Regions from separate parts of the Yersinia sp. 2541 StPb PI genome, predicted to be linked through region 3. Evidence: predicted binding sites of a transcription regulator. Region 3 holds the regulator's gene; each other region holds the start of a gene.

Region 1 (6,215 bases), 2.3 Mb from region 3:
TGTACCGATAGCCTGAGAACGTGGGGCGACACTACCGCCGAATGCGTCATTAACAAACTTTGCCCCTCACACACCTACGTGACTTTCTTATATCTGGAGTAACCCTTTATGCATCGCATTGATACCCCCTCCGCGCAAATTGATAAATTTGGCGTGGGTAAGAACGGCTTTACGCGCGGTAACCCACAAACCGGCGTACCGGCTACGGCTTTGGATGATGATTATTTTGATGCTATTCAGGAGGAGATCGCTGGGGTTGTTGAATCCACTGGTGTGGTGCTTGATAAATCCAACAGAACTCAGTTATTGACAGCATTGAAAAAACTTTTTCTTCGAACAAGTAATAATTTCTCTGAAATTGCGGCGGCTGGTTCAGCGGCAGTAACTGCTGCTCTTGCAAACCTTGGCTTAAGCGATGTAGCCCATCTTCCACAATTAACCGGTGTTATTGGCACATCACGCAATGCCCGAATGAGTGTTACTGCAGCATCAGCAACAGCCACTTTTACGGCAGATGAATTAATCGTGCAAACGGCGTTAGGTGGGCGTCAGTATAAGCTTACCAACTTCAACAAAATAATTAACCTTGCCACTAATGGCGCTGGTGGTATGGATACCGGCACCGTTCCGGCTGCGGGCTTTGTGGCTCTGTATGCGATTTATAACCCAACAACTCAAGTTTCTGCATTGCTTGCAGTTAATGCTACGTCAGTGCTGGTCCCAGAGGTGTATGGCGGGGCTAATATGCCATCAGGTTATACGGCGTCCGCGTTGGTCAGTGTGTGGCGAACTGCAAGCAGCCAGTTTACTGTCGGGTATCAGTTAGACCGTTCTATTTCATTCCCTAGAATAACTGTACTGACTACAACAACAGGAACGACACCGCTACTGCCAATAAATATGCCCAATTACTTACCTATAAATGCTAAGTATTGCAGCGTAGATGGCGCATTGGGGACATCTACTAATGGCGTTGTTGGTATGGCATTTTCATCGTCTCTTTCTGGTATCGCTTGGCGGGCAAGCGCAATGACCACTACGGCAGGTTATGGGTCAACATATACAGCTATGAATATCCCGGTAATCACTGCACAAACCATTTATTACTCTGCTAATGCAACGGTTGGCACATTAAGCAATTTTGCATCTAATTTAGTTGATTATGTATTTTAACTCGGGAGTTATATGGGTATTTTATATGTGCAATTTTCTGATGGAACAGAAACAGTAATTATTAGCTGGTTCTGTTGCCAACAATCATCGGAATATTACCATTTATTAGGAGAGGTTTATGCAAATGACCTAAGATATATTACATATTTTGAATCCCTTCCTGAGTGGTTAAAACCACTCTTACCACAACCTATATATCTGTAAAGTTACCGGGCATTTCTGCCCGGTCATTATTTGAAGATATTACCATGCATCTTAAGGTATTCAATGCCAAATTGATGCGATGAGTAATCAGTTAAATGTGACCAATCTCGATAAACGGGGTAGCCGTCAATATCCGTCCTGCATACGCCAGTAGAACATTGAAGTTCATACATGTTTATTAAGATCAATTCAGGGAATTTGGCTTTTAACCTTAAAAACATTTGATCAATCCATTTTCTATATTGATCGTTATCATAATTGCTATCGAAGTCACACGTAGAGTGTAATAGTTCTCTAGACTTATATTCTCTCATTACACAAGAATTTTGTTGTATTTTTGCAAGATAGAATGGATTTTGGTTTTTGTATGCATCAAATATTCCAATGATAATAATTGGTCTAGCGTTGCTATTGATTATTTTAGTTATGGAGCTTTCAAGTCCTTTCTCTAGCTTTTCCTTTGCTTCGCTGGTGTTGGCATGATTTTCATTGCTAATATATCGCCCCCACGTTTGACTTATAATTACATACTGATAAAGCCCTTTTTTGATTTTATTGTAATTTTCATTAGTTCTATTTGTACATATATTTTTTTCAGATTGCTCATCACCTTCCACAGCTAAACACCCACCAAGTGAACTTGAATCTAATGATATACTCTCATCCCCAATGATGGATTTCAAAAATTGCCAAGAATGATCAGAGTATGAGTCCCCCATGACAATCGCGGATTTTTTTGCACCCACATTAAAGTGACAGTTAAGCATTATTAGACTTAAGTTTTCTACATTGCATTCATTTCTAATTCTATCAATCCAATTGTATTGAATTGTTTTATTATGAACCAAGTTCATATAGTTGCTACCTAATCGCGATGGAATGCCACTGGTAACTTTACTTTTATGGCTCAGGGTGGACACAAGGATATATGGTATTAGCACTAAAACTATTAAAGTTTTCCATAAGGATAATGAGTTTTTTCTTCTGAAAAAAGTTTCAACATAACGATACGAGACAATAGCAAGTAAGAATGATAAAAGTAATGCTAATAAAATAACACTCCATGTTTCTTCTATATTTAAGTTTCTAATAAATGCTAGTACCGGCCAATGCCAAATATAAAGAGAGTATGATATCAACCCAACGAATACTATTGGTTTTATTGATAATATTTTTGTTGCAAATCCTTTATTTTTTGAACCACCCAAATATATTAAAATGGCAGAACTTAAACATACAGATAGTGCATATTTATTTGGGTAAAAATCTAAAACTCCGCCTCTCATCCCTATAGCGACAATAATTGCAATACAAGCAATGCCAATGATGGAGTTTAACCATTGCGGAATTCGGTCTACTTTTAACGAGCCAATAACAGCTAAAGATGATCCTATAAGCATCTCAAAAATGCGGCCAGAAAAGCTATAGTAATACTTCAGTGAGTTTTTATCGTTGAAGATAAAAGACAAGGTTTTACTCTCATCTATTTCTTTTATTTGTATTGCAAGAGAGCCAAAGTGAATGCCTATTATCATTAGAGCTGTAAGTGGTAATATCCAATATGTCCATTTTTTAATGTTAAGTAATTTAAAAAATATAAACATTAAAAAAGGTAACAATAAATACCATTGCCATTCTACAGACAATGACCATGTATGCAATAAAGGCATAATGTTCACATTATCTGTAAAATATCCGTTATTTAAGTTGGAAAAATAATCGTTTGATAAAAATGAGGATGCGTATCTAAGACTGTTGGTATATTTTAAATAATCATCAGGAAGGTATGTCAGTGTGGTTATTATTGTCACTACAATTATTAAAGTAATAAAAACAGGTTGCAATCTCCACAATCTTCTTTTGAAGAAATCAATGAATGAAAAATTACCTTTTTCTAATCCAGTTTTTATCCCTAAAGTTATCAAATATCCTGATATCACGAAAAACACATCAACGCCAACAAATCCAGAATTAACACCGAAGATTTTAGCATGAAAAAATAAAACAAGTATTACAGCTATCGCCCTTAACCCATCAATATCAGGTCGGTATTTGGGGTGTGACAAGTGAGGGGTGATTTCTTTCATTGTTTTTTTGAATGCCTTTTCAAATCGCTAGAATTTTGTTGCATAAATTTCATTTATTTTATGAAATTAGATAATGCAATACTAAGCGACTAGTTACGACTCTTCAAGGTTTTCCAGCTATGCCTAAGGCTGAAACCAATCATCAGCACTTTCCCACATATCCTTGAAAATCTCTTCGTCAGTTTTCTTATCTTCTTCGAAGATCCAGAGGCTTGCAAAAAACTTTCGTTTTCTTACTTCACAAGAATGTCCCTACAATTTATGCTGTATGTATATACAGTTAATAATGGATGTGAATGATGATTTTTTACCCACTCTCTCCGCTTCGTGAAATCGTTCCCATCCCGTTGTTTAACGAGACTATCCCCGCTGGTTTCCCTAGTCCCGCGGCGGATTATGTCGAACGGCCACTGGATTTGAATGAACTATGCATTGCTCATCCTGCTGCAACTTACTTTGTGCGAGTGTCGGGTAATTCAATGACCGGGGCCGGTATCTATGACGGGTCATTACTTGTTGTCGATCGCAGTATCACAGCCCAACATGGCGATATTATTATCGCTGCTGTCGGAGGGGAGTTCACAGTAAAAAAGCTGTGCTTACATCCTGTTATTCAGCTTGAAGCCATGAACCCAGATTATGCACCCATTGTTTTGAGTGATGGCGGGGACGATTTAGAAACATTTGGTGTTGTGAAATACGTTATTAACGATGCTGCAAATGTTTGCCCTCGCTGACGTAAACTCGTTTTATGCGAGTTGTGAGTCTGTATTCCGGCCAGACTTACAGGGGAAACCGATAGTCGTCCTTTCAAACAACGATGGCTGTGTGATAGCTCGTAGCCGCGAGGCCAAATTGCTCGACATTAAAATGGGTGAACCCTATTTCAAAATGCGTAATCTGATCCAGCAACATTGTGTGATTACATTCAGCAGTAACTATGAGCTTTACGCTGATATGTCTAACCGGGTCATGACGGTACTGGAAGCCATGTCACCGGCTACAGAAATATACTCAATCGATGAAGCATTCTTGAACGTGTCCGGGGTCAAGAATTGTATGAGCCTTGATCAGTTTGGCCGTGATGTACGCCAGCGGGTATTGCAGTGGACCGGTCTCACTGTTGGAGTAGGGATAGCTCAAACTAAAACCCTGGCTAAACTGGCAAACCATGCGGCTAAGCTGTGGAGTCAAACCGGTGGTGTGCTGGATTTATCAGATCCCATCAGGCAGCGTAAGTTACTCGCGATAACGCCGGTACAGGACATATGGGGTATTGGCCGTCGCATTGGTAAAAAGCTCAATCAACTGGGCATCACCACGGCATTACAGCTTGCAGATACAAACTCTCAATTTGTGCGTAAAAACTTCAATGTAGTGTTAGAGCGAACGGTTAGAGAACTTAACGGCGAGCAATGCCTGGAGCTTGAAGAGTTCGCCCCAACAAAACAGCAGATAGTTTGTAGTCGGTCCTTTGGGGAGCGTATTACCAGCTATCAGGATATGCGCGAAGCTATCTGCGGATATGCTGTCCGTGCGGCTGAGAAGTTGCGCGGCGAGCATCAATACTGCCGACATATATCAGCTTTTATCAAAACCAGCCCGTTCGCACTCAATGAGTCTTACTACGGCAACATAGTGAGCACTAAGCTTCATATCCCCACTCAGGACTCGCGTGACATCATTGCCGCCGCAGCAGGCTGTCTCGATGCGATCTGGAAAGAGGGCTATCGCTATCAAAAGGGTGGGGTGATGCTGGGTGATTTTTACAGCCAGGGTATAGCTCAACTGGGATTGTTCGATGATAACCAGCCCAAGGTTAACAGTGCAGCGCTTATGGCAGCGCTAGACGATATTAATAGGTCAGGCAAAGGAAAGGTGTGGTTTGCCGGACAAGGCATACAGAAAGCATGGCAGATGAAACGAGAGATGCTATCGCCAGCTTACACTACCCGGTGGTCTGAATTACCCGTTGCGCGATGATGATAACTAAAAGTATCGTCGGGGTTTCACCATTATTTCACCATTGTTTTACCATCACCAAATCCCACAAACAAAAAAACCAACCCTAACGGATTGGTTTTCTTTGGGATATTTGGTCGGCATGAGAGGATTTGAACCTCCGACCCCCGACACCCCATGACGGTGGTTCGCAGTAAAAATATTATTTACAAGTTACTTTTAATCCCTTGTGTTTTCTTCGCCATATTCTTCGATCTGATTTTCTAAATTGTTGATCTGTTACATATAATTAAATGCGAAGTTTGGCGAAAAAATCAGTTAACTTTATGAAAGAAAGAGATATTACCGGCGTTTTAAAATCCCTCGGCTTATGGCTGTGCGGGTTCAAGTCCCGCCCCGGGCACCATGGAAAATATTCTAAGTAAAACAAAGTAGTATGAGTATGTCGTTAACCGCCGAGAGGCGGTTTTTTTGTGCCTGAAATTTGAAAATGGCAACAGAGTGACTACAAAATGACTACATTGTGTCTACGGCACTTTTTACACCCTCAAGGCTGCATCCAGTAGCAAGCACGATAAACCGCCAATTATCCCCAATAAGATATTAATTACGCCAAATTTTAATAATAAAAAAACCTGCAATTTGCAGGCTTCTTCAATTACATCCACAACACGCCTTGATTCCCTTTAGGGTGGGGCGGTACAGCATTAATTATTCCCGGCTCCATTATCGTATCAACGATTGTTTCATGGGTCTTAAAGGTTTTGCCGCAATTAATATTTGTGCACT
Region 2 (13,425 bases), 2.8 Mb from region 3:
GATCGCCGGATTTTGTTTGATAGTCGCGATGATATCGGTGAAGTCGCGCCGCATAGAAGGTTCGCCGCCCGTCAGACGAATTTTTTCTGTTCCCAACAGAGCAAAGGCGCGGCTGACGCGGCTTATCTCGTCCAGACTCAGAAAGCTTTTTAATCCGTCGGGGCGATAGCCATCCGGCAAGCAATAGGTGCAACGGAAATTGCACACATCGGTGATTGATAGGCGCAAATAATAGAACTTGCGCGCAAATGCGTCAGTGAGTTGTACCATAACACCTTTCCAAATACGGGAGATGCAGGCATTTCTACCTCGCACCCTGGTGGCTTAAAGCCACGGCCAGAGCATCATATTGTTCGCGGACGAGACAACGTAGACGCCAAGGCTAGGAGTTTATGTTCAGTGACAGTTTACCTACTGCCCACCGAACCATGGTTTAAAAAGTAAAGCGCTTAGTGGCAGATGAGTCGCTAAAAACCCTACTTTTCCTAGAGATTCTAACGCTAAAACGGCAGGATAGCCAATGGCTGTTTTTCGTTATATATTTTTATATACAACGACTTATCTAACAAAACTCACTGTTATTCAGTCTATTGTAATCCGTTGCTAATACTTTGTTTAAAATCACTAAAACAATGGCTTTTATCGCGTTTTCGCGGCAAATCCGTTAACTTATGCAGCAATTTCACCCTTAGCTACGCTATTAGAGCCAGGCAACAATATTTAGACAGGAAAAATATGCGAAATCGCACATTAGCGGATCTCGATCGAGTGGTTGCTTTAGGGGGAGGCCATGGCCTGGGGCGCGTGATGTCAGCCCTTTCGCCACTGGGTTCACGCCTGACAGGTATTGTTACCACCACCGATAATGGCGGCTCGACTGGCCGCATTCGCCGTTCAGAAGGAGGGATTGCCTGGGGTGATACCCGCAATTGCCTTAATCAGTTGATCACTGAGCCGAGTGTGGCTTCGGCAATGTTTGAATACCGTTTTAGCGGTAATGGCGAACTCTCGGGCCATAATCTGGGCAATTTAATGCTCAAAGCGTTAGACCATCTCAGCATCAGACCTATCGAGGCAATCAATCTGGTACGTAGCTTGCTGAAGGTTGAGGCATGGCTCATCCCAATGTCTGAGCAGCCGGTCGATCTGCTGGCCATCGATCATGAAGGGCACCCCGTTTATGGTGAGGTGAATATCGACCAACTGGCAAAAATGCCACAAGAGATGTTGTTGTCACCGCACGTTCACGCCACGCGGGAAGCCGTGGAAGCAATTAGCCAGGCCGATGTTATTTTGATTGGGCCAGGTAGTTTCTTAACCAGTCTGATGCCCTTGTTACTGCTAGATGACTTAACTCAGGCCTTACGACGCAGCTCTGCCAGTATGATTTATATCGGTAATCTGGGGCGTGAACTCAGTGTGGCGGCGGCCGCGCTATCGTTGCAAGAAAAACTGGCGATAATGGAAAGCAAGATTGGCCGCAAAATTATTGATGCGGCAATTGTCAGTCCACAAATTGATATCAGTGGTGTAACAGACAGGATTATTATCCAGCAGCCACTGGAAGCAAAAGATATCCCTTACCGCCATGACCGTGAGCTACTGCGCCAGGCACTGGAAAACACCCTGCAACAGCTCGGTGGGGCAAACTAGCTAAGAGGCTTAGCTTGAGTTTGAGCTTGCAACCTTGCGCTGTCATTCATATGGATATACAGCGCCTCCACTTTAGTTCTAGCCCATGGTGTACGGCGTAAAAACTTCAGGCTGGATTTAATGCTGGGATCGCTGATGAAACAGTTGATATTGATACGGTATGCCAACTCCTCCCAGCCATAATGCTCAACCAGTTTGGTCAGCAGTTGTTCAAGGGTAATACCGTGTAATGGATCTTTCGACAAGTGATCACTCATTATTTATCTCGCACTTTTACTCTCCGACTTGGGGCTGCTGAATTGTGGGTTTGCCACCAACCTGCAACGCCAGGTTATTTGAGTCTATCTAGGTGATGATTTTATTAGTCGCACACCTTAATCAGGATAGGTTGATGCGACAAGCATAAATTCCCGATTTGTCGCACCATTGCTTACCGCTCACATAATGCAGGGCTGATGAGCATCAAGATATCGCGATAAATTGCTGGCGCAACTGATGGACTTGATCACGCAGTTCTGCTGCCTGCTCAAACTCCAGATTTTGCGCGTGGGTGTACATTTTAGACTCCAACTCACGGATTTTCTGATCAAGCGCTTTTGGTGGCAAGGCGTGATAATTATTGGGATCGGCCACTTTGCCGCCCCGCCCTTTCCCTTTACCACGGGAAGAGGGTTGGCCCAATTGCAGAATATCGCCAATCTTCTTGTTCAACCCTTGCGGAATGATGCCACGTTCTTCGTTGTAAGCTTGCTGTTTGACACGGCGCCGTTCCGTTTCACCAATAGCCTTTTCCATTGAGGCGGTAATTCTGTCGCCATACAGTATTGCTTTACCATTAAGGTTACGCGCCGCACGGCCAATGGTCTGGATTAAAGAGCGTTCAGAACGCAGGAAACCTTCTTTATCAGCATCAAGAATTGCGACCAGAGAAACCTCTGGCATATCCAAACCTTCGCGCAGTAAGTTAATTCCCACCAATACATCAAACTCACCCAAACGCAGATCACGAATGATCTCTACCCGTTCAACGGTATCAATATCCGAATGCAGGTAACGAACACGGGCGCCATGCTCTCCAAGATACTCGGTCAGGTCTTCAGCCATACGTTTGGTCAGCGTGGTCACCAGCACCCGCTCGTTAATCGCTGCACGAATACGGATCTCTGACAGCAAGTCATCAACCTGTGTGGCTACCGGCCGTACTTCAATTAATGGGTCGAGCAGGCCCGTCGGCCGCACGACCTGATCGATGATATCGCCACCGGATTTCTCCAGCTCATATTTACCTGGAGTTGCTGAAACATAAATAGTTTGTGGTGCCAGTGCTTCAAACTCTTCAAACCGCATTGGCCGGTTATCCAGTGCCGATGGCAGCCGGAAACCATATTCCACCAATGTTTCTTTGCGTGAGCGGTCACCTTTGTACATCCCGCCGATTTGCGGAATAGTGACGTGGGATTCATCAACCACCAACAGACCGTCAGCCGGTAGATAGTCAAATAGCGTCGGTGGTGCTTCGCCTGGACCACGGCCCGAAAGGTAGCGGGAATAGTTTTCAATACCGGAGCAATAGCCCAGCTCATTCATCATTTCAAGGTCAAACTGGGTCCGCTGGCTAATACGTTGCTCTTCCAACAACTTGTTATTGGCTAATAGCACCTGACGGCGGTCGGCCAATTCGACTTTGATCTCTTCCATGGCCTGCAAAATACGCTCGCGCGGGGTAACGTAGTGCGTTTTAGGATAGACCGTAAAGCGCGGTACTTCATGCTGTAACTGGCCTGTCAATGGATCAAAGATGGACAACCGTTCGACCTCTTCATCGAACAACTCTACCCGCAACGCCCATTCATCAGATTCTGCGGGGAAGATGTCGATAACTTCACCACGCACCCGGAAGGTACCGCGCTGGAATACCTGATCATTACGGCTGTACTGCAATTCGGATAAGCGACGCAAAATAGAGCGCTGATCGATGATCATACCCTTAGTCAGATGCAGCATCATTTTCAGGTATAAATCAGGATCACCCAGACCATAAATCGCAGAAACCGACGCCACCACGATAACATCACGCCTTTCCAGCAGTGCTTTGGTCGCAGATAGCCGCATTTGCTCGATATGCTCATTTACCGAGGCATCTTTTTCAATAAACGTATCAGAGCTTGGGACATAGGCTTCAGGCTGGTAGTAGTCATAGTAGGAGACGAAATACTCTACCGCGTTATCGGGAAAGAACTCTTTCATCTCACCATAAAGCTGTGCTGCCAATGTCTTATTGGGTGCCAGCACCATGGTTGGGCGATTCAAATCAGCAATAACATTGGCTATCGTAAAGGTTTTACCCGATCCCGTTACCCCCAACAGTGTCTGATGAGCCAGACCATTCTCTAGCCCTTCTTCCAGTTTACGGATGGCCTCAGGCTGGTCGCCTGCTGGCTTAAACTCAGAATGTAGTTTGAATAATTTACTCATGAATTTGCTACCCACTGGAGAAACACACACTATCAGGAGGCTAATTATGAAAGCCCCATAGAATTTTGCCACCTCTATGATACTGGATATAAAACCAGCTTCAAGCACCAAAATGTAGGAATGTCTTTCACCAGGAGATTGTTTGCCTCGTTACAGTGACATCTAAACGACAGCTGCACTGTAAAAGCGTTTTTATCCCCAACTGTTAACATAAACACTTTAGTGATAACTAATCGATTAAAGATCACTCATCATCGCCAGTTATGATTTTTCAGCGCTTGATTTTAAATAACCCATTGAAAGTAAAATAAATTATTAAAAAGTAGAGAATGCGGACAACAGGAGCGCAAGCCGCGCCCGCTCTCGCTTGCCATCAGTTTTCTATGGCTAATGCACAAGGTTATCCACAGGAATGGTGGATAACTCATTCAACCCCACAGCGGCTGGGAGTTGGCGAAAAGCAAAGCTTGGGGGATAAATGGGGACTAACTGGCTTTTTTAGTGTTTTTTTTACATTTTTATTTCACCGCATATTTCAATTAGTGCTAACTATGTAGCTTGCTAATTCTATAATTTTCACTAGTTAACACCTGTATCTAATGACCTCTGACCTCTCTCTTTTTCTACTGCACCATTTTCTCCACCAAAGCACCGCTTAAGTGCAAGCTAGCCATCACTCTACGCTCGCCCCCCGCCAGGCTGAGCTATTTTTACCCCACGCTGCGCGTTAAAACCATTTACAGCCTGTTAACAAACAGATTTTACTCTCTGTATAGCAACTTGGCCCAAGAGTTGCTTTATATCTCTGTGAAACGGAGAGATTAAAGGGGAAATGGTCTAAAGCGGTGCAACGCATTAATAGACTAAAAATCATCCTATCGCAGGGTGATTAAGGATAAAAATAGCCTGTTGATGCCATTTAATGCCGCAATTCGCCCATTTCACCTCAATTTACACCGACAACCACCCGTTAGAAGTGTGGTGTTTTATGCTGTACTGCCGCTACCAAGTATGCAGATTTGCTGGTTAATCCTTCACTAGCCGTTACAGAACACCGGGCCACCTGTGAACTACTGAGATCGACTGAGGAGAAGCACTGATGCTGAGTTTAACCGCTGTGAATCAATACTATGGACAGAATCATATCCTTTGGGATATTAATCTCGAGATCCCCCGTGGGCAGTGTACCTGCCTGATTGGCCGTAATGGCGTAGGAAAAACGACGTTAATTAATTGCATCATGGGGCATCTGCCAATTAAGAGTGGCACCATGACCTGGCAACCTAATCATGAACCGCCGCAGAATTTGCTACAGCAGCCGGTTGAGGGGCGTACTGCTCTGGGTATTGGCTATGTACCACAAGGGCAGCAGATCTTCTCTCAACTGAGTGTAGAGGAGAATATGCTGATAGCCGTGCTGGCGGGCCGCCATAAGTCGCGCCAAATTCCGGGCTGGATTTTTGATATATTCCCGCAACTGTATGACAAACGCACCCAACGTGGTGGGGAGCTAACCCGTAATCAACAACAGCAGTTGGCCATTGCCAGAGCACTGGTGACAGAGCCAGAACTGTTGATTCTTGATGAACCGGGGAGTGGTATTTTACCGCCGTTGACTGAGGATATTGGCAATATCCTACATCAGCTCAGTCGTAGCCTGGGTTTGACGGTACTTTTGGTTGAACACCGTTTACCCTTTATTCAGCATGTGGCAGATCGATTCTGTTTGATGGCCGATGGCCGAAATGTGGCACAAGGAACATTGGCTCAATTGGATGAAGAGATGATTATTACGCATTTGGCCAGTTAATATGGCGCAGAGTGGTTTCTCCCTCATGCAAACTAAAGCCGATGATAGCGGCCATACTCCGCAAAAAACTCAGGGCTAATAATGTCTATTAGCCCTTTAGGGTCATATCGCCGTCAAAAATTCAGCTCAGTGGCACCTCAGCCAAAAGTCCTAAATCCAAATAGCCACCAAGATCACGCCGCTGGGTGATGGGATACACGTCAAGGTCCGTCAGATAGGGGACGACACCTAATCGCGGGGCACTGATCATCTGTGTCAATGTTGCCATATACTCAACTTGTCGCCCCCCCGCAGGTATCACCTCATTAGCGATCCACCCTACCAGTTTCAGCCCAGCTTGTCGGATAGCCAAAGCGGTCAACAAAGCATGATTGATACATCCCAATTTGATGCCAACAACCATAATTACTGGCAGTTGCTCTCGTAAAACCCAATCGGCAAAAGTTGCCTGTGGCGACAGTGGGGTAAACCAGCCGCCAGCCCCTTCGACCAATATCCATTCTGCTGAGTGCTCAAGCTGCTGTAGTCCTTGCGATAAAACTGACAAATCAATCTCACGCCCTTCGCTGGCACTGGCAATATGGGGCGAGGTTGCCTCCAGAAATGTGAGCGGATTCACCTGTGAATAACTAAGTGCCGTACTGCTGTTTGCTTGTAGCGCCAAAGCATCACTGTTGCGCAATCCGTCAGGCGTCATCTGGCTGCCGGATGCCACCGGTTTATAACCGGCGGTGCGATAGCCCTGCTGGGCTGCGGCTTGCAGTAAGGCACAACTGGCAACTGTCTTACCGACATCGGTATCCGTGCCAGTGATAAACCAACGTTTAATCACGATATATAACCCCATAAACTAAATGGTAACTCAGCGGGTAGGTGCCAGATTGGGTGCTATAAGCGCGTTGCAGGGCCACCAGCCGCTGGCGACCACTTAACCCAGACTGACGCCCCTGATGTAAATGCGTAGCACCAATGCCTTGCAGAGAGCGCATAAGCGCAATTACATCAGGAAACTGTTGCTGATATAACTCGGTTGTCAGGTGATGGCGATACCCCTGACAAGCGTCACTGATATGCTGAAAGGGGAGAAAATCATTCACATGGCGCTGGCCATCTACCTGTTGCCACGCCTGCCCCAGCTCGTCAAGAGACCCCTTTGCCAAGGTAGAAAACAGAATGATGCCGCCAACTCGCGTGACGCGATATAACTCAGCTAGCGCCTGCGGTAAATCAGCACACCACTGTAGCGCCAGATTACTAAAACAAATATCAACGCTTTGATCTGGCAGCGGTATATTCTCAATATCAGCCAATAAATAGCTGTCCGCAGCCTGCTGTCGCCGGGCGTGATCCAACATTCCGGCGGCCAAATCTAGCGCAGTAACATATCTGTCTCGTTCACGCCAACGGCGGCTGAAATAGCCAGTACCGCACCCGGCATCCAGCACCGACGCACCAGGGTGCTGATAACCCAGCGCCAATAAGGTATTCCCCGTTTCCCGTTGCAAACTTGCCGCTGAGTCGTAGCTGCCAGCAGCCCGGCTAAATGCAGCCGCAATCGCCGGTTTATCAACCAAGGGTAATCGTGGATTATCAGCGACAAACGCCATACAGCACCTCCAGCAATCTGTCGATATCATCATATTGATGCGCAGCACTCAGGGTAATACGCAATCTGGCGCCCCCCGGCGGGACTGTTGGAGGGCGAATCGCCGTTACCCATAACCCCTCGGCGCGTAGTTGCTCCGCCAGTGTCAGTGTTTGCTGATTGTCACCCACCAGCAGTGGCTGAATAGCGGTTTCAGATGCCCCTAATTGCAACGGTAAGTCTGCCGCTCCACGCCGAAATTGCGCAATACGTTGCTGAAGCTGCTGTCGCAAGTCGTCACCTTGCTGAATACGTAATAGTGCCACTTGCAGCGCACAAGCCTGTGCTGGCGGCATCGCGGTGCTGTATATCAGGTGGCGGGCATATTGCAGCAGATACTCGGCAACCGGTTCCTGACACAACACTGCCGCCCCACTTAGGCCGAATGCCTTGCCAAAAGTGACCACTAACAGTTCAGGTTTTACCCCTTGCTGCCAGCAACTACCACGGCCACCTTCGCCACACACCCCAATTCCGTGCGCATCATCCACCAGTAACCAGCCACCCGCCGCCACAGTTTTTTGCTGCAAAGCAGCCAGTGGAGCGCTATCACCGTCCATACTAAAAACGCCTTCGGTGACCACCAATGTTTGGCCCGCACAGGGTTTATCGAGTAGGTTTTGTAGCGCATCGGGCTGATTATGCACAAAGCGCCGCAATTGAGCCGGAGAGTGTGCAGCCGCCTCCAGCAAAGAGGCGTGGCTGAGTTTATCGGCCAGTATCCTGTCGTCGGCGGCAGTTAACGCCGCCAATACCGCCTGATTTGCCGCGTAGCCTGAGATAAACAACAATGCACGCGGATAACCCAGCCAGTCCGCCAATTGGTGTTCCAGTTGGGCATGAGGCCGGCTATAGCCGGTAACATGGCCAGAGCCACCACTGCCAACACCATAGCGTTGCGCCCCCTGCTGCCACGCCGCAATCACGTCGGGATCCTGACTTAACCCCAGATAATCATTGCTGGAGAAGTTGAGATAACGCCGTTCTGCTGATTGCAACCAGCGCCCACTCGCCCCCTCATTAACCTGACGGCTACGGTAGGCCGCGGCGTCGCGTCGCTGTTGCAGCCCCTGCTCTATCTTGCTTTGCCAGTTCATCAGATTGCCGCGTTATAAAATTGTGTACTCTCGCCGGGCAATGAGTCACGCTGCAAGAGTTGCTCAGTCAATACTTGCTGCTGTTCGCGATCCCCTTGCTCGGTGGCGGTTTGCTGTGGATTCAGCCCCAATTTACGAAACAGTTGCAGATCTTTATCTTCTTCAGGATTCGCCGTGGTAAGCAATTTACAGCCGTAGAAAATAGAGTTAGCCCCTGCCATAAAGCACATCGCCTGCGTTTGCTCGTTCATTTGTTCGCGACCGGCAGATAAACGCACGTAAGAGGTTGGCATCATGATACGTGCGATAGCGATGGTGCGGATAAACTCGAAAGCATCGACGTCGTCGTTATTTTCCATCGGCGTGCCTTTCACTTTTACCAGCATATTGATCGGCACACTTTCAGGCGGTTTGGGCAAATTCGCCAGTTGTACCAGTAGCCCTGCGCGGTCACGAACAGTTTCGCCTAACCCGACAATGCCTCCCGAACAGACTTTGATACCGGCGTCACGAACTTCACTGAGGGTATCGAGCCGTTCCTGATAACTGCGGGTGGTAATGATGCTGCCGTAGAATTCCGGCGAGGTATCAAGATTGTGGTTGTAATAATCCAGCCCAGCCTCTGCCAACCGGTGAGCTTGCTGTTTATCCAGCGAGCCAAGCGTCATACAGGTTTCCATCCCCATGGCCTTGACACCTTCAACCATTTTCTCCAAATAAGGCATGTCACGCTCATGGGGATTCTTCCAGGCCGCGCCCATACAGAAACGGGTTGAGCCGGCGGCTTTGGCCTTTTTCGCTGACGCCAGCACTTGTTCAACCTGCATTAAGCGCTCACTTTCCAAGCCAGTTTTGTAACGCGAGCTTTGCGGGCAATATTTGCAATCTTCCGGGCAAGCACCGGTCTTAATCGACAGCAAAGTACTGACTTGCACCTGACGCGAGTCAAAATGCTGACGATGAATCTGCTGCGCTTCAAACAATAAATCCAGCAGTGGTTTTTCAAACAAGGCCTGGGCTTGCCCGACTGTCCAGCGAATATAATTTGCCATTACGGCTTCTCCAAGGAAGAGAAAAAAGTTTCGCCAGTGTAAATAAACTCGATATACTGTCAACCATTCTTGCAATGAATTGGTTTACAACAATCCTCATGACACCTTCTGACCTGGCTTTTGATCAACGTCATATCTGGCACCCCTACACCTCAATGACTGACCCGCTTCCCTGCTATCCGGTGGTCGCAGCCGATGGCGTTGAGCTGCAACTGGCTGATGGCCGACGTCTGATCGATGGCATGTCATCATGGTGGGCGGCCATTCACGGCTATAATCATCCGGTACTGAACCACGCGGCACATCAGCAGTTGGATAAAATGTCCCATGTGATGTTTGGAGGTATCACCCACCCGCCCGCCGTGGAACTCTGCCAACAGTTGGTTGCTCTAACCCCTTCGGCACTAGAGTGTGTTTTTCTCGCTGATTCGGGTTCGGTGGCCGTTGAAGTTGCATTGAAAATGGCATTGCAATACTGGCAGGCCAAAGGTGAACGGCGGCAACGGATTTTAACCCTGCGCCACGGCTACCATGGTGATACTTTTGGTGCGATGTCAGTTTGTGATCCCCAGAATTCAATGCACAGTTTGTATCAGGGGTATTTAGCTGAAAATCTGTTTGCCCGCGCGCCACAATGCCGCTTCGACGAGCCGTGGAACCCGGAAGACATCACTGATTTTGCTGCAATGATAGCCACACATTCCAGCGAGATAGCCGCAGTCATTCTGGAACCGATAGTGCAAGGTGCCGGTGGAATGCGTATCTATCACCCCGCCTATTTGCGTGAGGTCAGAGCATTGTGCGATCAGCACCAGATTTTGTTGATTGCCGATGAAATTGCTACCGGTTTTGGCCGCACCGGCAAATTTTTCGCCTGCGAACATGCGCAAATCGTGCCGGACATTCTGTGTTTGGGTAAGGCGTTGACCGGCGGCTACCTGACTTTATCGGCTACCTTAACTACCCGTAAGGTGGCAGAAACCATCAGTAACGGTGATGCGGGTTGCTTTATGCACGGCCCGACATTTATGGCTAATCCATTGGCTTGCGCTGTCGCCTCGGCAAACTTGAGTCTGTTGGCTGAGAATCACTGGCAACAGCAGGTTGCCGCCATAGAAAACCAATTGAAACACGCGTTAATGCCACTTGCAGAACATGAAGCAGTAGCCGATGTGCGGGTATTAGGGGCAATTGGGGTAGTGGAAATGAAAGAGCCGGTTAACGTCGCGCGCTTGCAACGGCAATTTGTCGAGCACGGTGTGTGGATCCGCCCGTTTGGTAAACTGATTTACCTGATGCCGCCTTATATTATCTCGCCGCAATCACTGACGCGGTTAACGGATGCGGTGAAAGCTGCGATAGTAAATATCCACTAAAGCAGTGGTGGACAATATCGTTCGCAAATTGGCGGGCAACTGCACCGATGGGCGCTGCGACGGCTTACGCCGTTACGACCCCTTCGACACATTTCCCCGCCCTGCAATATTATTTTTTAAGCTCTTGGTGCCAAAATAGTGACCCACATTGGCCCTTTCCCTACTGCATAGCGCTTCAGGGGGGTTAGCTCACCGCTGTGTTGATCAATACGATACACGGCAATATGATCCGACTTCTGGCCGGAAGAGATCAGGAAGTTACCACTGTTATCGATATTAAAACCGCGTGGCTGTGCTTCAGTCTGTTGGTGCCCGACCAACGTAATCTCACGCCCATCTTCAGAAACACTGAAAATACCCAGCAGACTGGCAGTACGGTCACTGATATAGAGATGACGGCCATTTGGCGTAATATGGATATCAGCCGCCCAACGAGTGCCGGTAAAGTCTGTTGGCATCGCATCCAGCGTCTGTATTAGCTGGTATTCTTGGCCGTTTTTGTTGATTTGATACACATCTACCGAGCTATTCAGCTCGTTAACACAATAGGCGACGTGTTTATTGGGGTGGAAGGCCATATGACGTGGGCCCGCACCGGCAGCAACCGGTATCGCCGCCTGAACGTGTGGGGTCAGTTTACCCTCAAGGCTCAGATCAAATAACCGCACCTTATCTTCTTTCAGGCAAGGTACCAGTAATATTTGATTGGTCGGATCAATATTCGCCGAATGTGGAGCAGGCAAATCATCCAATTGCTGAATAGGTGCCTGTACCACACCCTGCTCATCAATAGGGCTAATGCTGACACAGTTAAAGCTATATGAAGCAGAGAACAGGAAGTGGCCTTGTAAATCAGTGCCAATGTGCGTTGGGCTGCCTGGCAGTGGTGCCATGCCAGCGGCGGTCAATGTGCCATCGTCGCTGATGTTGTAGCTGATAATGGCAAAATCGGGGCGCACCCCAACATATAACTGGCGCTGGTTTGGATTGATTGTCATCGGCTGCACTTGCCCCGGCACCTCCACCGTTTGCAATAAGGTTAATGCACCGGCGGAATCTAATTGCCAAACATGGATCTGCTGACTGTCTGGGCTTGCCACGTAAACCACTTGCTTCATCTCTACTCCTTAGTCGAACCTATTAGGCAACACTGTTTAGCCTAGCTTACCTGACTCGGCGGACATAACAACAGTCTGCTGTCGCGCTGTTTAAAACTTATCCTGCTTATTTTTAGCTGATTATGCTACCCACTCCCAGGCTTGGTTTAATCAACCCGCCATCCGGTGTACCATCGGGTAATACTATGTAACCATACTATTAATGCCCTTATTAACGAGACTATTGCTGCCATGACCTATCGCATAATTGCACTGGATCTAGACGGAACGCTACTGGATCACAAAAAACGTATTCTGCCAGAATCCTTGTCCGCACTGGCGCAAGCCCGTGCTGAAGGCATCAAAGTGGTAGTGGTGACCGGCCGCCATCATGTTGCTATTCACCCGTTTTATCAGGCACTAGAACTTGATACACCTGCAATTTGCTGTAACGGTACCTATATTTATGATTACCATGCCAAAAAGGTATTAGATTCAAACCCCTTGCAGCCTCAACAAGCGGTTCAGGTGTTGCAGTTGCTGGAGCAAACCGGTATCCACGGGCTAATGTATGTGGACGATGCCATGCTCTATCAGCAAACCAGCGGGCATGTGATTCGCTCACTCAGTTGGGCTGAGTCATTACCACCCGCTCAGCGCCCAACGCTACTCCACGTTGATAGCTTGCTTGATGCTGCTCACACTGCCAGTTCTATCTGGAAATTCGCCACTTCACACTCGGATATTGAGCAACTGAGAGCGCTCGCAACCCAGATTGAGAATGACATGGGGTTGGCTTGCGAATGGTCATGGCATGATCAAGTTGATATCGCACAGGCGGGTAACAGCAAAGGTAAGCGGCTACAGCAATGGGTTGAATCTCAGGGTTTGAGCATGAAAGATGTGGTTGCCTTTGGTGATAACTTTAATGACCTGAGCATGCTGGAAAGCGCTGGTTTGGGAGTGGCGATGGGGAATAGCGCCGATGCTATCAAACAGCGGGCTGACCTAGTGATTGCCGATAACGAACAACCCGGTATTGCTGGCGTCATCCGCCAGCATGTCCTGGCTTGATAGTAAAAAACGCCCGGCTGACGGGCGTTTTATCGTCGGGTGAACCCAGGGGTTATCGCCCTCAATTCTTGCGGTTAAACGAGACACTTTTTATCTGTGCATACACCCACTGACCGGGTTTAAGCGCCAATTCATCCCGTGCCCAC
Region 3 (13,425 bases):
TTAGACATGCAGTATTCCAATAATGCTGAATTATTCATTGGGTTATCTCCTGTAATGGGCCAGTGCCGTCTAGCGAAAGGGCCTCATAGCGTATTCATTCCATCGGATACAGCAACATGCTGAAGTATTAGCTTGCACTTATAACAGAAGATTTACTGTGAGCGATGAATGATCATTGGGCATGGGTCTGCCACCTTATTTAGTATATTCTTTAATCGATTTACAGCCATTGGCGGAGGGCTAACCAGACAGGTTATGTAGATAAGTGACGGAAAGATGGTGGAAAAAATAAAGCAAAAAGGCGATATTTCTATCGCCTTAAACAGTTCGTCGTGTTAGATAACGCGATAACTAATTACTGTACTGCCGCAAACGCAGCCGCTACTCGCTGAACATTACTGTGGTTGACACCTGCCATACACATCCTGCCGCTGGCAATCAGATACACGCCAAACTCGTCACGCAGACGATCCACTTGTGCAGCACTAAAACCGGTATAGCTGAACATGCCACGCTGTTGCATTAAGTAATCAAAATTGCGATTGGGTAGTGCTGCCTTCAAGGCTTCCACCAACGTGCTGCGCATTTCAATAATACGCCGACGCATCTGCTCCACTTCAGCCTGCCATTGCGCCCGTAACTCGCTGTCATGCAGTACTTTTGAAACAACCTGTGCACCAAAGTTTGGCGGGCTGGAATAGTTACGCCGCACCGTGGCTTTCAGTTGCCCCAATACCCGACCAGCAGCTTCTTCACTTTCACATACCACGGAAAGGCCACCGACCCGTTCGTTATACAGAGAGAAGATTTTAGAGAAGGAGTTACTGACCAGACAGGGTAATTCCGCTGCCGCCATGGCTCGAATCGCATAAGCATCTTCATTCAGCCCAGCACCAAAACCCTGATAGGCAATATCCAGGAACGGGATCAGATCCCGGTCTTTAGCCACGCCAATAACCTGATCCCACTGTGCATTCGTCAGATCAGATCCAGTTGGGTTATGGCAGCAAGGATGGAGCAAAACAATGCTTCTGGCTGGTAACTGCTGCAACGTTGCCAGCATTTGATCGAATTTTACGCCCAGCTTGTCATTATCAAAGTACGGGTAGGTATTCACCTTAAACCCTGCGCCACTGAAAATAGCGACATGGTTTTCCCACGTAGGGTCACTGACCCACACCTGAGAATCTGGGAAATAGGAATGAAGGAAATCAGCACCCACTTTCAATGCACCGGAGCCACCAACAGTTTGGATAGTCGCTACTCGTTGCTGAGCCAGCATAGGGTGATCGCTGCCGAATAGTAGCTGCTGAATAGCAGTACGATAAGATTGCAGACCTTCCATCGGCAAGTAAACCGGTGTCCCATGTGGCTGAGCATTCAATTGGGTTTCAGCGGTATCCACTGCCTGCATTTGCGGGATCTCACCCTGCTCATTGTAATAAAGCCCGATACTCAGATTCACTTTATGTGCTCGGCTATCGGCTTTAAAACTCTCCATCAATGACAGGATCGGGTCACCTGCATAGGCATCAACATTTTGGAACACGGCGCTGCTCTCCTAGATTGATAATAATTGTCTATACCTTGATTAGTCAGCTTACCTTATTCCCCTAAATATTCCATCGCTACACGGGAGGTCAGCTTGGTGATCAATTCATAGGCACTGATACCGGTGTAAGCTGCGATCTTCTCAACCGGTAAATCCGCCCCCCACAACAGCACTTCATCACCGACTTTGTCGCTGCTATCTGGCCCAAGATCAACTGAAATCATGTCCATCGATACCCGCCCCACAATGTGCACTTCGCGGCCATTGACCCACATCGGCGTACCCGATGGTGCGCTGCGCGGATAACCGTCACCGTAGCCAATCGCCACCACACCCAGGCGCGTATCACGTTCACTGACCCAAGTTCCGCCGTAGCCCACGGGCTCACCGGCTTTATGTTCACGTACAGCAATCAGGCTGGATTTTAATGCCATCGCTGGCAGTAGACCAAAATGGCTGGCATAAGGTTCATCCAGCGGCGAAACGCCATACAGTATGATACCGGGACGAACCCAATCACGATGCGCTTGCGGCCACAGCAAAATACCGCCAGATGCAGCAATAGACTGTTTACCCGGTTTGCCAATAGCAAAGGCGTCAAAACACGCCAGTTGCTGGCGGGTAGTATCCACCTCAGGTTCGTCGGCACGACTGAAGTGGCTCATAATATTAACTGGCTGACTAACGTTGCCACAAGCACATAGCCGCTGGTAGAAGGCTTCGGCCTGCTCAGGACGGACGCCTAAACGATGCATACCGGTATCGAGCTTCATCCAGACATTGATCGGAGCAGGGAGATTGGCCGCTTCCAGCGCTTCTAATTGTTCAATACTGTGTACTGCGGTTTCAATCCGGTTAGCCACCAGAATAGGCAAGTCCTCTGCGGTAAAAAACCCTTCCAGCAGTAGAATAGGTTTTACAATTCCGCCAGAACGTAGCATCAGAGCTTCGCCGATGCGCGCGACGCCATAGCAATCGGCATCCTGCAAAGTATGTGCTGTTTCTAATAACCCGTGGCCATAAGCGTTTGCTTTCACAACAGCAATCAGGCGGCTTTGTGGCGCCATGCGCCGTACCTGATGCAAGTTATGTCGCAGAGCGCGGCGGTCGATTACTGCTGTTGCCGCTTTCATTTCTTATCCTTAATAATTGATGTTATACCCAAAGAACCTGGTGTTGCAGGTCGCCGGCCAGCGAGGGTTCCGCGTGAGTCATCGCCGCTAACAACCCTGCAGCGTCAAGGACTAAGGGGAAACTATTCGTCGTCGTACTGTGGACCGGCATAGTTATCAAAGCGCGACCATTGACCGTTAAATTTCAGCCGGACAGATCCGATCGGACCGTTACGCTGTTTACCCAAAATAATCTGCGCGATCCCTTTCTCATCACTGTTCTCGTGATACACCTCGTCACGATAGATAAACATGATTAAGTCCGCATCTTGTTCGATAGAGCCGGATTCACGTAAGTCGGAGTTAACGGGCCGTTTATCAGCACGTTGCTCCAAACTACGGTTAAGCTGTGATAACGCCACTACCGGGACTTGCAACTCTTTCGCCAGTGCTTTGAGTGAGCGCGAAATCTCGGCGATTTCCAACGTTCGGTTATCAGAAAGAGACGGCACCCGCATCAATTGCAGGTAGTCGATCATAATCAGACTCAAACCACCATGTTCGCGGAAAATACGCCGCGCGCGGGAGCGCACTTCTGTCGGTGTCAGACCGGATGAGTCATCGATGTACATATTGCGTTTTTCCATCAATATGCCCATGGTGCTGGAAATACGCGCCCAATCCTCATCATCGAGTTGGCCGGTTCGGATACGGGTCTGGTCAACATGTGACAGCGACGCCAGCATACGCATCATGATCTGATCGCCGGGCATCTCCAAACTGAAGATCAATACCGGTTTTTCCTGCATCATCGCGGCGTTTTCACACAAGTTCATCGCAAACGTGGTTTTACCCATTGATGGACGCGCGGCGACAATGATCAAATCTGATTTCTGTAAACCGGCGGTTTTTTTATCAAGGTCGGTAAAGCCGGTTGAAACACCGGTCACCCCATCATGGGGCCGCTGATAAAGTTGCTCAATTCGCGCGACCGTGGCTTCGAGGATTTGATCGACACTTTTCGGCCCTTCATCTTTACTGGCGCGGCTTTCAGCTATCTGAAACACTTTGGATTCAGCCAAATCCAGCAGATCTTCACTGCTACGCCCTTGGGGATCATAACCGGCGTCAGCTATCTCATTAGCGACCGAGATCATTTCACGAACTACCGCACGTTCGCGCACGATATCAGCATAGGCACCAATATTCGCCGCACTTGGGGTGTTTTTCGATAACTCTGCCAGATAGGCAAATCCCCCCACCGAATCCAGATCGCCTTTTTGCTCTAGCGACTCAGACAAGGTGATCAAATCGATAGGTTTGCTGTTTTCCAGCAAACGCTGCATTTCAGTAAAGATTCGGCGGTGCGGGCGGCTGAAGAAGTCATTGCTGGCAACGCGTTCTGACACATTATCCCAGCGTTCATTATCCAGCATCAAACCGCCCAACACGGACTGCTCTGCCTCCAGCGAATGAGGCGGGAGTTTCAGCCCTTCCATCTGGCGGTCTCGTGGCTCTGTCATATTGTTGGTTGGTTTTTTTGCGGCCATGAAGAGTGTTCTTTACCTTTGTTGCGATAGGAAAATATCGAATAGAAAATATAACGGCCTAGTATATACACAAAGTAATTGGAGTTGCAGGTAGACCGCAAATGAATGGAGCTGATGAGTTCAGAAAGTTCGCTGATGAGGAAAAAAAAACCGCCCACATTGCCGCACCGTCTTATTCGCAGAGGTAATAATATTCCCTATTACATATCGGTATTAGCCAGATCTTGGCACTCCGTGCAGAACCCTGTAGGGTGAAAATACACCTATCTATAGGAGCTACCATGGCAAAGCATATCCAATTCAGTACCACTGGCGGGCCGGAAGTGTTGCAATACCTTGACTTTACCCCTTCTGACCCTGCAGCACATGAAGTTCAGGTAGAAAACAAAGCGATCGGTATTAACTATATCGATACTTATGTTCGCAGTGGGCTTTATTCACCATCACAGTTTCCCAGTGGGTTGGGAACAGAGGCGGCGGGAATTGTCACTAAAGTTGGTTCGTCGGTTAACACAATCAATGTCGGTGACCGGGTGGTATATGCCCAATCAGCTCTCGGGGCTTACAGCGAAGTGCATAATGTTGCGGCAGAGAAGATTGCCATACTTCCTGACAACATCTCTTTCGAGCAGGCCGCAGCATCATTCCTCAAAGGGCTGACCGTCCACTATCTGTTGCGCCAAACCCACGAGATAAAACCGGGTGAGGTATTCCTATTCCATGCGGCGGCGGGTGGTGTCGGACTAATTGCTTGCCAGTGGGCGAAAGCGCTTGGTGCTAAGCTTATCGGCAGTGTTGGCTCTGATGAAAAGGCCGAATTGGCAAAAGCCGCTGGCGCCTGGGCCACGATTAACTATCGTACAGAAAATATCGCCGAGCGGGTGGCAGAGCTGACTAATGGCGAGAAAGTGGGTGTGGTGTATGACTCGGTTGGGAAAAGTACCTGGCTGGATTCGCTTAATAGCCTTAAGCGCAGAGGCTTGATGGTGAGTTTCGGTAATGCCTCCGGCCCAGTGACAGGAGTAGATCTTGCCATCCTGAACCAAAAAGGCGGGCTATATGTTACTCGCCCCTCCCTCAACACTTATGTCACCAATCGGCAAGAGTTAGCAAGTGCCAGCCACGAACTGTTTTCACTGATTGCTGGCGGAGCCATTAATGTCGATGTGGCAAAAGCACAGCAATTCCCGTTGCGTGATGCTCACCGTGCCCATCAAATCCTAGAAAGCCGCCAGACCACAGGATCCAGCTTGCTGATACCCTGAGTTGTTTGGCCATTCCTAAGGTAATATTGTTGAAAAAACAAAGGGCTCCGATTAGGGAGCCCTTCTTTACAACGCTTTCTTTGATGCACATGTAGGGGTACAGCAGCGTATTCTGTCAGAGCTAACTGCCGTTTATACGGCTATTTTTACCTCTGGCAGGGATGAAAATGCGATACCAAATCGTATCGGTTAGCATCCTAGCAAGCACGCCCGAGAAAAAATACGTTTTCCCTCTGATTCGCCCCACTAATCTTTCAGGCTGTGATCGCTACCGCAAGAAAGGGAAATTTTAGTAACGCCGGACTATCGGTTTCTGCATCGAACGCCATATCCAGACGGCCACAACCGCCAGAATCAACCAAGGTAGCAGCTTAATCATCATGACGAATAAGCCCCCTACCATCATAAAAGCAGCAGCCACCAGTAATGCAGCGAAGATCCCTAACAGGGAAATACCGGTTACCATCAGCATGATAAAAAAGCCGATAACAAAGAGAATTTCAAACATGGCTGGCTCCTTAATAATTGTGTATGTCCCACAACCACATCATTAAATATAACGAACAAATCGGGAATTTTATAAGAAGTATTACAAGAAGCATGCCAACTTTAACATATCAGCTAATTCATTGAATTTAATGATTAAGTAATATTAATACCTACCAGAAAAATGGATAGGCATGGTCAATTTGACTAACTTATAGCTAATTTACTATTCTATTATACTCAAAGTAATTGGCGTCGCAGGTAGGCAGCAAGTGAACGCATCCCGATGAGCTTACACAGTCAAGTGATTTGAACGCTGCTTGCAGCGGCCTCGCCTTGCGAGGCCCACCGGATGGGCCGAGTCACTAGCGTAGCTAACAACCCTGCGACTTCAAGGACGAAGGGTATAAGGCCGAGTGACCAGCGCTAAGGCTTGCTCTACTACAGCAACGCCAGCACCAGGCTTATGGGCATTTTCGCTTAGATGGCGACGCCATTGACGCGCACCAGGAATTCCCTGAAAAATCCCAAGAATATGCCGGGTGATGTGGCCCAAATAAGCGCCGCGAGACAACTCCTGTTCGATATAAGGATAAAGCGCTTCAATCGCCTTAATGCTATCGACCACTGGGGCATTTACATCAAATAGTTCGCGATCCACTTGGGTCAAAATGCTTGGATTTTGGTAGGCTTCACGGCCCATCATTACCCCATCAAGATGTTTAAGATGCTCTTTGGCTTCAGCCAGCGTTTTCACACCACCATTAATGGCAATAGTCAGTGTTGGGAAATCACGCTTGAGCTGATAAACCCGCTCATAATCCAGCGGTGGCACTTCACGGTTCTCTTTCGGGCTAAGCCCTGAGAGCCAGGCTTTGCGAGCATGAATGGTAAAGATATCGCATTCGCCACGGTCCGCCACCGTTTGCACAAACTCGCATAAGAACTCATAGCTATCCAGTTGGTCAATGCCGATACGAGTTTTAACGGTGACAGGAATAGAAACCACATCGCGCATAGCTTTAATGCAGTCAGCGACCAGTTCAGCCTCACCCATCAGGCAAGCGCCAAAACGACCATTTTGTACCCGATCAGACGGGCAACCCACATTTAGGTTTATTTCATTGTAGCCGCGTTGTTCAGCCAATTTGGCACAATGGGCCAGCGCCTGCGGGTCACTGCCTCCAAGTTGCAGTGCCACCGGATGATCCTGTTCGCTATAAGCCAGATAGTCAGCTTTACCATGAATAATGGCACCGGTGGTGACCATTTCGGTATATAACAAGGTCTGCTTGGTTAACAAACGATGAAAATAACGGCAATGACGATCGGTCCAATCGAGCATCGGCGCGACGGAAAAACGTTGTAGAGGGTAGTGTGGCTTATTGGCCGGGGTGCTGGAAAAAGTCTGGGCTGCGTGCATTTACGGTGATTTCATCGGTTATTATTTCATCAAATACCCTTTAAAGTTGCCCGCCGAGCGAACCCTACAAAGGGATGGAATGAGTAATTATACCATAGAAGCTGACCATAGCTGCCTGTGTGATAATTGAACTCTACGACTGATCGTTCTGTCATCGAATCCTGTGAATTAACAAAAGTGTGATACCCACCTTCCCCTCGTTTTTTCACCTATCGGCGATTAACGCTAAATATGGTAAAATCATTTCAATTCAAATGCTGCGGGATGGATATCATGAAACCTATCGATGAGGAAAAGCTGCTGGCTCAGGCTGAAAGTCTGTGTCAACAACGTAACGTCCGGCTGACACCGCAACGTCTTGAAGTACTACGCTTAATGGCACAACAACCTGGCGCAATCAGTGCCTATGACCTGTTGGATTTGTTGCGTGTGTCTGAGCCACAAGCCAAGCCTCCAACTGTTTATCGCGCATTGGATTTTTTGCTGGAGCAAGGGTTTATTCACCGCGTCGAGTCAGCTAATAGTTATGTGCTATGTCATCATTTTGAAGAGCCAACCCATACTTCAGCGCTATTTATCTGTGATCGGTGCAAAATAGTCACTGAACGCACCACCGTGGGCATTGAAGAGGCATTGTCACAGTTAGCAAAACAATCAGGTTTTGTGCTGCGTCACAGTGTGGTTGAAGCGCACGGTTTATGTGCTGAATGCGGGGAAGTTGAAGCATGCGAAAGCCATGAGCATTGTGACCATGACCACTCTATTGTTACTAAAAAGAAATAGCTGCGTACCTAATTGAAGTTGCAGCAATGTTAGCTGCTCTCCAATTACTTTTGCCTTATACCCGTCATACTTCACGCTGCATGTGTGTTGGCTGCTCTCAATAACCCGAATCACTTACTCATGTAAGCTCATCGGGATTAATGAGCCTCATCCTTGAGGCTCACCCAGCGGGCTAGCATAAATGCTGTACAAATCGGTTACCGCCTTCCTGCAACTCGAATTATTTAGGGTATAGATAGAGATCCCTGGTGGGTATATATCGGTTAGCAAAAAGTAGACTGCCGCGAGCAATGCGACAGGGTAATAATTAATAATAAGGCACGTCCTTGTGCAGATGTAGATATAAATACAGGTGAGCTAGAATAGCTTTTATTAAAATAACCTCACCGCTTCAGTATAATTGGAGTTGATACACCAATAACTAGACGGGGTTGATTAACAATGCATATTCTATGAAACGAGAGACCCGATTAATTTATATCAATATCAGTTTAATTCCATTTAATGCTGTTACCAGCGATATTTGCTGTGGTCTTCCCAGGCTTTGACTTCTTTCTCGGCTTGCTCTTTCTGATAGCCGTATTTCTCCTGGATTTTACCCACTAGCTGGTCACGCTTACCTTCGATTACCGTTAAGTCATCGTCAGTCAGCTTGCCCCATTTTTCTTTCACTTTACCTTTAAACTGCTTCCAGTTACCGTCGGCTTGATCTTTATTCATAATATCTCCGTTACCTTGGGATTAGTCAGTTTATTTAATTCAATACGATAAACGTTCTCTATTGATAAAAACAACCACATTTAAATTAGTCACTCACAGTCATAATTTAAAATTAAACTTCGTTGTTTCGCTTACCGTACGAATAATTATAGCAGAGGATACTAGCAATTAAAGTCAGGATAATATTAATCACTGAGATTATAGCTATAAAGTAAAAATAAGCACTGATATTATTCAGTTAAAACAGTAGGTAATAACTTATTGTCGGAATCGTCTCAATCTAAATAACTTTTCCATACTTGGAGCTGTAGCAGGCTAGCTGTACTTGTTACTTGGCCCCTTCCCAGACATCACCTCTGAGAGGCCGCAGCAAGCAGCATTCAAATTTTCTCCCCGCAGATTTGTCATCCAAATCATCTACTTGTCGTTAGCATTGATCGGAATTAGCGAGCTTCTTTGCGGCTGCCTGCCTGCAACGTCAATTAATTTGGGCGTCTGAATCGTTTAATGGGGTCATTAATAATAAAAAGCCGCTCCTGAGCAGGAACGGCTTATCAGTTCAATATAAAACGCTAATGTTAGATCCAGTCACCATTACGGATAACACCGACGGCCAATCCTTCAATGGTGAAGCTTTGTTCGCGCAGATCGACAATAATCGGTTGGAACTCACTATTTTCTGGCAAAAGCTGTACGATATTACCTTGTTTTTTCAAGCGTTTTACCGTCACTTCATCATCAATTCGTGCCACTACAACTTGCCCGTTACGCACATCTTGCGTTTTATGCACCGCTAATAGGTCGCCATCCAGAATACCGATATCTCTCATCGACATCCCATTAACCCGCAACAGAAAATCTGCACTCGGTTTAAACATTGATGGGTCTACTTTGTAGTGCCCTTCGATATGCTGCTGTGCCAGCAAAGGTTCACCTGCGGCAACCCGACCAATCAGTGGCAGGCCATCTTCTTCTTCCATCAGCAAACGAATGCCACGGGAAGCGCCAGAAACAATCTCAATGACGCCTTTACGGGCCAGTGCTTTTAAATGCTCTTCAGCGGCGTTAGGAGAGCGAAACCCCAGACGCTGCGCAATTTCGGCACGGGTCGGTGGCATGCCGGTTTGCGCTAAGTGATCGCGAACCAGGTCATAAACCTCTTGCTGTCTGGTAGTAAGTGCTTTCATTCCGCCCCCTGTTTGTTTATACAGTCTTGCTGTGAGTATATACAGGTAAGCGGGTGTTGGGAACCAAAGAGTGAATAAAAACAGGGATTAATCACAGCTTATTTCTGCGGCATTGTTCGTCATAACATTAACCGGCATGCTGGCAAAGTACGGTTATCCAAACAAATAACGCTAACAAGATAGCGAGGAATACCGCCGCGGACCCCATATCTTTGGCGCGGCCCGATAGCTCATGGAACTCACTGCCAATCCTGTCCACTACCGCCTCAATCGCACTGTTAATGACTTCGATAATTATCACTAAAACCACGCTACCAATTAATAAAAGGCGTGCGATAGCATCTACATCCAGCCAGAAGGCCAGTATGATAGCGATTATGGCAGCAACAGCTTCCTGACGAAATGCCGCTTCGTTTTTCCAGGCAGCCGTTAAGCCTTTCACAGAATAACCGGCCGCTTTATAGACTCGGGCCAGCCCTGTTGATTGATTCGCCATGTTTTATTGCCTTTATCTTAAGTTAATGATGATTTTTGCCGCTTTCTGTTGTCTTATCACCACAGATCTCAAAACCAGTTTCTGGTATCCTTGCGACGAATTGCTAACAAGAGGCTTCATGTAGTTATGTCAGGTTGGCGTAAAATATATTATAAGTTATTGAATTTACCACTTAAAATGTTGGTAAAAAGCAAGGTTATTCCGGCAGACCCTGTGACTGAGTTAGGGCTAGACCCCTCTCGTCCTATTCTGTACGTTTTGCCTTACAATTCTAAGGCTGATTTGCTGACTTTGCGAGCGCAGTGTCAAGCACAAGACCTGCCCGACCCATTGATTCCATTGGAAATCGATGGAGTGCAACTGCCCAGCCATGTGTTTATCGATAATGGCCCGCGGGTCTTTCGCTACTACGCGCCTAAACAGGAATCGGTAAAGCTGTTCCACGACTATCTGGATTTGCACCGCAATAATCCCGAGTTAGATATCCAGATGTTACCGGTTTCCGTGATGTTTGGTCGTTCGCCGGGGCGTGAAGGCCACGGAACACCCCATCTGCGCGTGCTTAACGGAGTGCAAAAATTCTTCGCGGTATTGTGGCTGGGTCGCGATAGTTTTGTGCGTTTCTCTACCACAGTTTCACTGCGCAGGATGGCCAGCGAGCACGGTACCGATAAAACTATCGCCCACAAACTGGCTCGCGTAGCGCGGATGCACTTCTCCCGTCAACGCCTGGCAGCGGTTGGCCCTAGTCTGCCTGCCCGGCAGGATCTGTTCAAAAAGTTGCTGACATCAAAGGCGATTGAAAAGGCCGTCGCCGATGAAGCGCGGACCAAGAAAATCTCCCATGAGAAAGCACAGCAAAATGCCATTACGCTGATGGAAGAGATCGCAGCCGACTTCTCATATGAAGCCGTGCGCCTGTCTGACAGAGTATTGAGCTGGACGTGGAACCGTTTGTATCAAGGTATTAACGTCCATAATGCAGAACGGGTGCGGCAGTTGGCGCAAGATGGCCATGAAATCGTCTATGTGCCTTGTCATCGCAGCCATATGGATTATCTGCTGCTCTCCTACGTGCTTTATCATCAAGGGCTGGTGCCGCCGCATATTGCCGCCGGGATTAACCTTAACTTCTGGCCTGCCGGGCCTATCTTCCGCCGTTTGGGCGCGTTCTTTATTCGTCGCACCTTTAAAGGCAACAAACTCTATTCAACGGTTTTCCGCGAGTATTTAGGTGAACTGTTCACCCGTGGTTATTCAGTTGAATACTTTGTTGAAGGAGGCCGCTCACGTACCGGCCGCCTGCTGGAGCCAAAAACTGGCACACTGTCGATGACCATTCAGGCGATGTTGCGTGGTGGCTCACGTCCAATCACTTTGGTGCCGATTTATATCGGTTACGAACATGTGATGGAAGTGGGTACCTATGCCAAAGAGCTGCGTGGTGCGACCAAAGAGAAAGAGAGCCTGTTGCAGATGCTGCGGGGCTTGCGTAAGTTGCGTAACCTCGGTCAGGGCTATGTCAACTTTGGTGAACCGATCCCGTTGACCACCTATCTGAACACCAATGTACCGCAATGGCGTGATGCCATTGATCCGATTGAAGCTCAGCGCCCAAGCTGGCTGACACCGGCGGTAAATGATTTGGCCGGTAAGATCATGGTGAGAATAAATAATGCGGCAGCAGCGAATGCCATGAACTTGTGTTCTACCGCATTGTTAGCCTCACGTCAGCGTTCACTCACCCGTGAGCAGTTGCTTGAGCAACTTGATTGCTATCTGCAACTGATGCGTAATGTGCCTTATGCGAAAGATGTCACTGTGCCGGATAAAACACCGGAAGAGTTACTTAATCACGCCTTGAATATGAATAAGTTTGAGGTGGAGAAAGACAACATTGGTGACATTATCATCCTGCCACGGGAACAAGCCGTGCTGATGACCTATTATCGCAATAATATCCAGCACTTACTGATGCTACCGTCACTGATAGCCAGCATGGTGATGTACCACCGCCGCATTACCCGTGACGAATTGTTGCGCCAAATCAGTATGATTTATCCGATGTTGAAAGCTGAACTGTTCCTGCATTACAGCAAAGAGCAGTTACCACAGACGCTGGACACGCTGATAGATGAACTGGCCCGCCAGCAGTTGATTTGTGACAAAGGGACCGAACTAGTGCTGAATCCGGCCCGAATTCGCCCACTGCAATTACTGGCCGCCGGTGTGCGGGAAACCCTGCAACGATACGCGATTACCCTGTCGCTGCTCAGTGCCAATCCGAGCATTAACCGTGGAGCGCTGGAGAAAGAGAGCCGTATCATGGCGCAGCGATTGTCTGTTCTGCACGGGATTAACGCACCAGAATTCTTCGATAAAGCGGTATTTTCAACACTGGTCGGTACCTTGCGTGAAGAGGGATATATCAGTGACAGTGGTGACGCGGTTCAGGAACATACGTTGGAAGTTTACAATATGCTGAGTGCGTTGATGACGCCGGAAGTGAAACTGACTATCGAGAGTGTCAGTATGCCAGCCGAAACCAGCAATCAACGGCCAGAATCCGAGGCAGAGGATAAATCGGAAGATTGATTCCTCAAGCCGCTAAACAAAAATGGCCGGATTCATCATCTGGCCATTTTTTTGACTGTTTTCCAGAAACGTATTTACTGCCAATAACTAATCAGAATCCCTAAAAACAACACCAGCCCTACGTAATTATTATTCAAAAACGCACGGAAGCAGGCGTCGCGGTCACGCTGCACAATCATCTTTTGTTGGTGGATAAACAAGGCACCCGCCAGCAGGATTGACCAATAGAATGCGCCGCCCAACCCCATCAGCCAGC

The links. The regulator LexA, encoded in region 3, represses DNA repair genes until DNA is damaged. The targets are predictions, from matches to a motif close to TNCTGTATGTACATACAGNA.
Region 1: a site for LexA is predicted at 3,727-3,746, ahead of umuD (translesion error-prone DNA polymerase V autoproteolytic subunit). Genes of this name have one in related genera too.
Region 2: a site for LexA is predicted at 4,209-4,228, ahead of uvrB (excinuclease ABC subunit UvrB). Genes of this name have one in related genera too.

The regions. Positions count from the first base shown of each region.
Region 1 is NZ_JAZGQB010000001.1:2,672,910-2,679,124, reverse strand. Features, by position in the region: gene V1953_RS11985 (YmfQ family protein) at 1-102, shown strand, start outside; gene V1953_RS11980 (hypothetical protein) at 109-1,173, shown strand; gene V1953_RS11975 (acyltransferase family protein) at 1,404-3,464, opposite strand; gene umuD (translesion error-prone DNA polymerase V autoproteolytic subunit) at 3,764-4,201, shown strand; gene V1953_RS11965 (Y-family DNA polymerase) at 4,185-5,447, shown strand; gene V1953_RS11960 (DNA-binding transcriptional regulator) at 6,085-6,215, opposite strand, start outside.
Region 2 is NZ_JAZGQB010000001.1:3,209,116-3,222,540, forward strand. Features, by position in the region: gene moaA (GTP 3',8-cyclase MoaA) at 1-270, opposite strand, end outside; molybdenum cofactor riboswitch at 257-401, opposite strand; gene V1953_RS14485 (gluconeogenesis factor YvcK family protein) at 736-1,653, shown strand; gene V1953_RS14490 (VF530 family DNA-binding protein) at 1,650-1,910, opposite strand; gene uvrB (excinuclease ABC subunit UvrB) at 2,116-4,128, opposite strand; gene V1953_RS14500 (ABC transporter ATP-binding protein) at 5,228-5,938, shown strand; gene bioD (dethiobiotin synthase) at 6,060-6,770, opposite strand; gene bioC (malonyl-ACP O-methyltransferase BioC) at 6,763-7,545, opposite strand; gene bioF (8-amino-7-oxononanoate synthase) at 7,529-8,680, opposite strand; gene bioB (biotin synthase BioB) at 8,680-9,732, opposite strand; gene bioA (adenosylmethionine--8-amino-7-oxononanoate transaminase) at 9,831-11,108, shown strand; gene pgl (6-phosphogluconolactonase) at 11,225-12,226, opposite strand; gene V1953_RS14535 (pyridoxal phosphatase) at 12,458-13,279, shown strand; gene modC (molybdenum ABC transporter ATP-binding protein ModC) at 13,341-13,425, opposite strand, start outside.
Region 3 is NZ_JAZGQB010000001.1:374,361-387,785, reverse strand. Features, by position in the region: gene V1953_RS01660 (MmcQ/YjbR family DNA-binding protein) at 1-38, opposite strand, end outside; gene V1953_RS01655 (amino acid aminotransferase) at 356-1,549, opposite strand; gene alr (alanine racemase) at 1,606-2,685, opposite strand; gene dnaB (replicative DNA helicase) at 2,808-4,214, opposite strand; gene V1953_RS01640 (quinone oxidoreductase) at 4,496-5,479, shown strand; gene pspG (envelope stress response protein PspG) at 5,769-5,987, opposite strand; gene dusA (tRNA dihydrouridine(20/20a) synthase DusA) at 6,357-7,388, opposite strand; gene zur (zinc uptake transcriptional repressor Zur) at 7,662-8,171, shown strand; gene V1953_RS01620 (CsbD family protein) at 8,682-8,891, opposite strand; gene lexA (transcriptional repressor LexA) at 9,470-10,078, opposite strand; gene V1953_RS01610 (diacylglycerol kinase) at 10,206-10,574, opposite strand; gene plsB (glycerol-3-phosphate 1-O-acyltransferase PlsB) at 10,701-13,169, shown strand; gene ubiA (4-hydroxybenzoate octaprenyltransferase) at 13,244-13,425, opposite strand, start outside.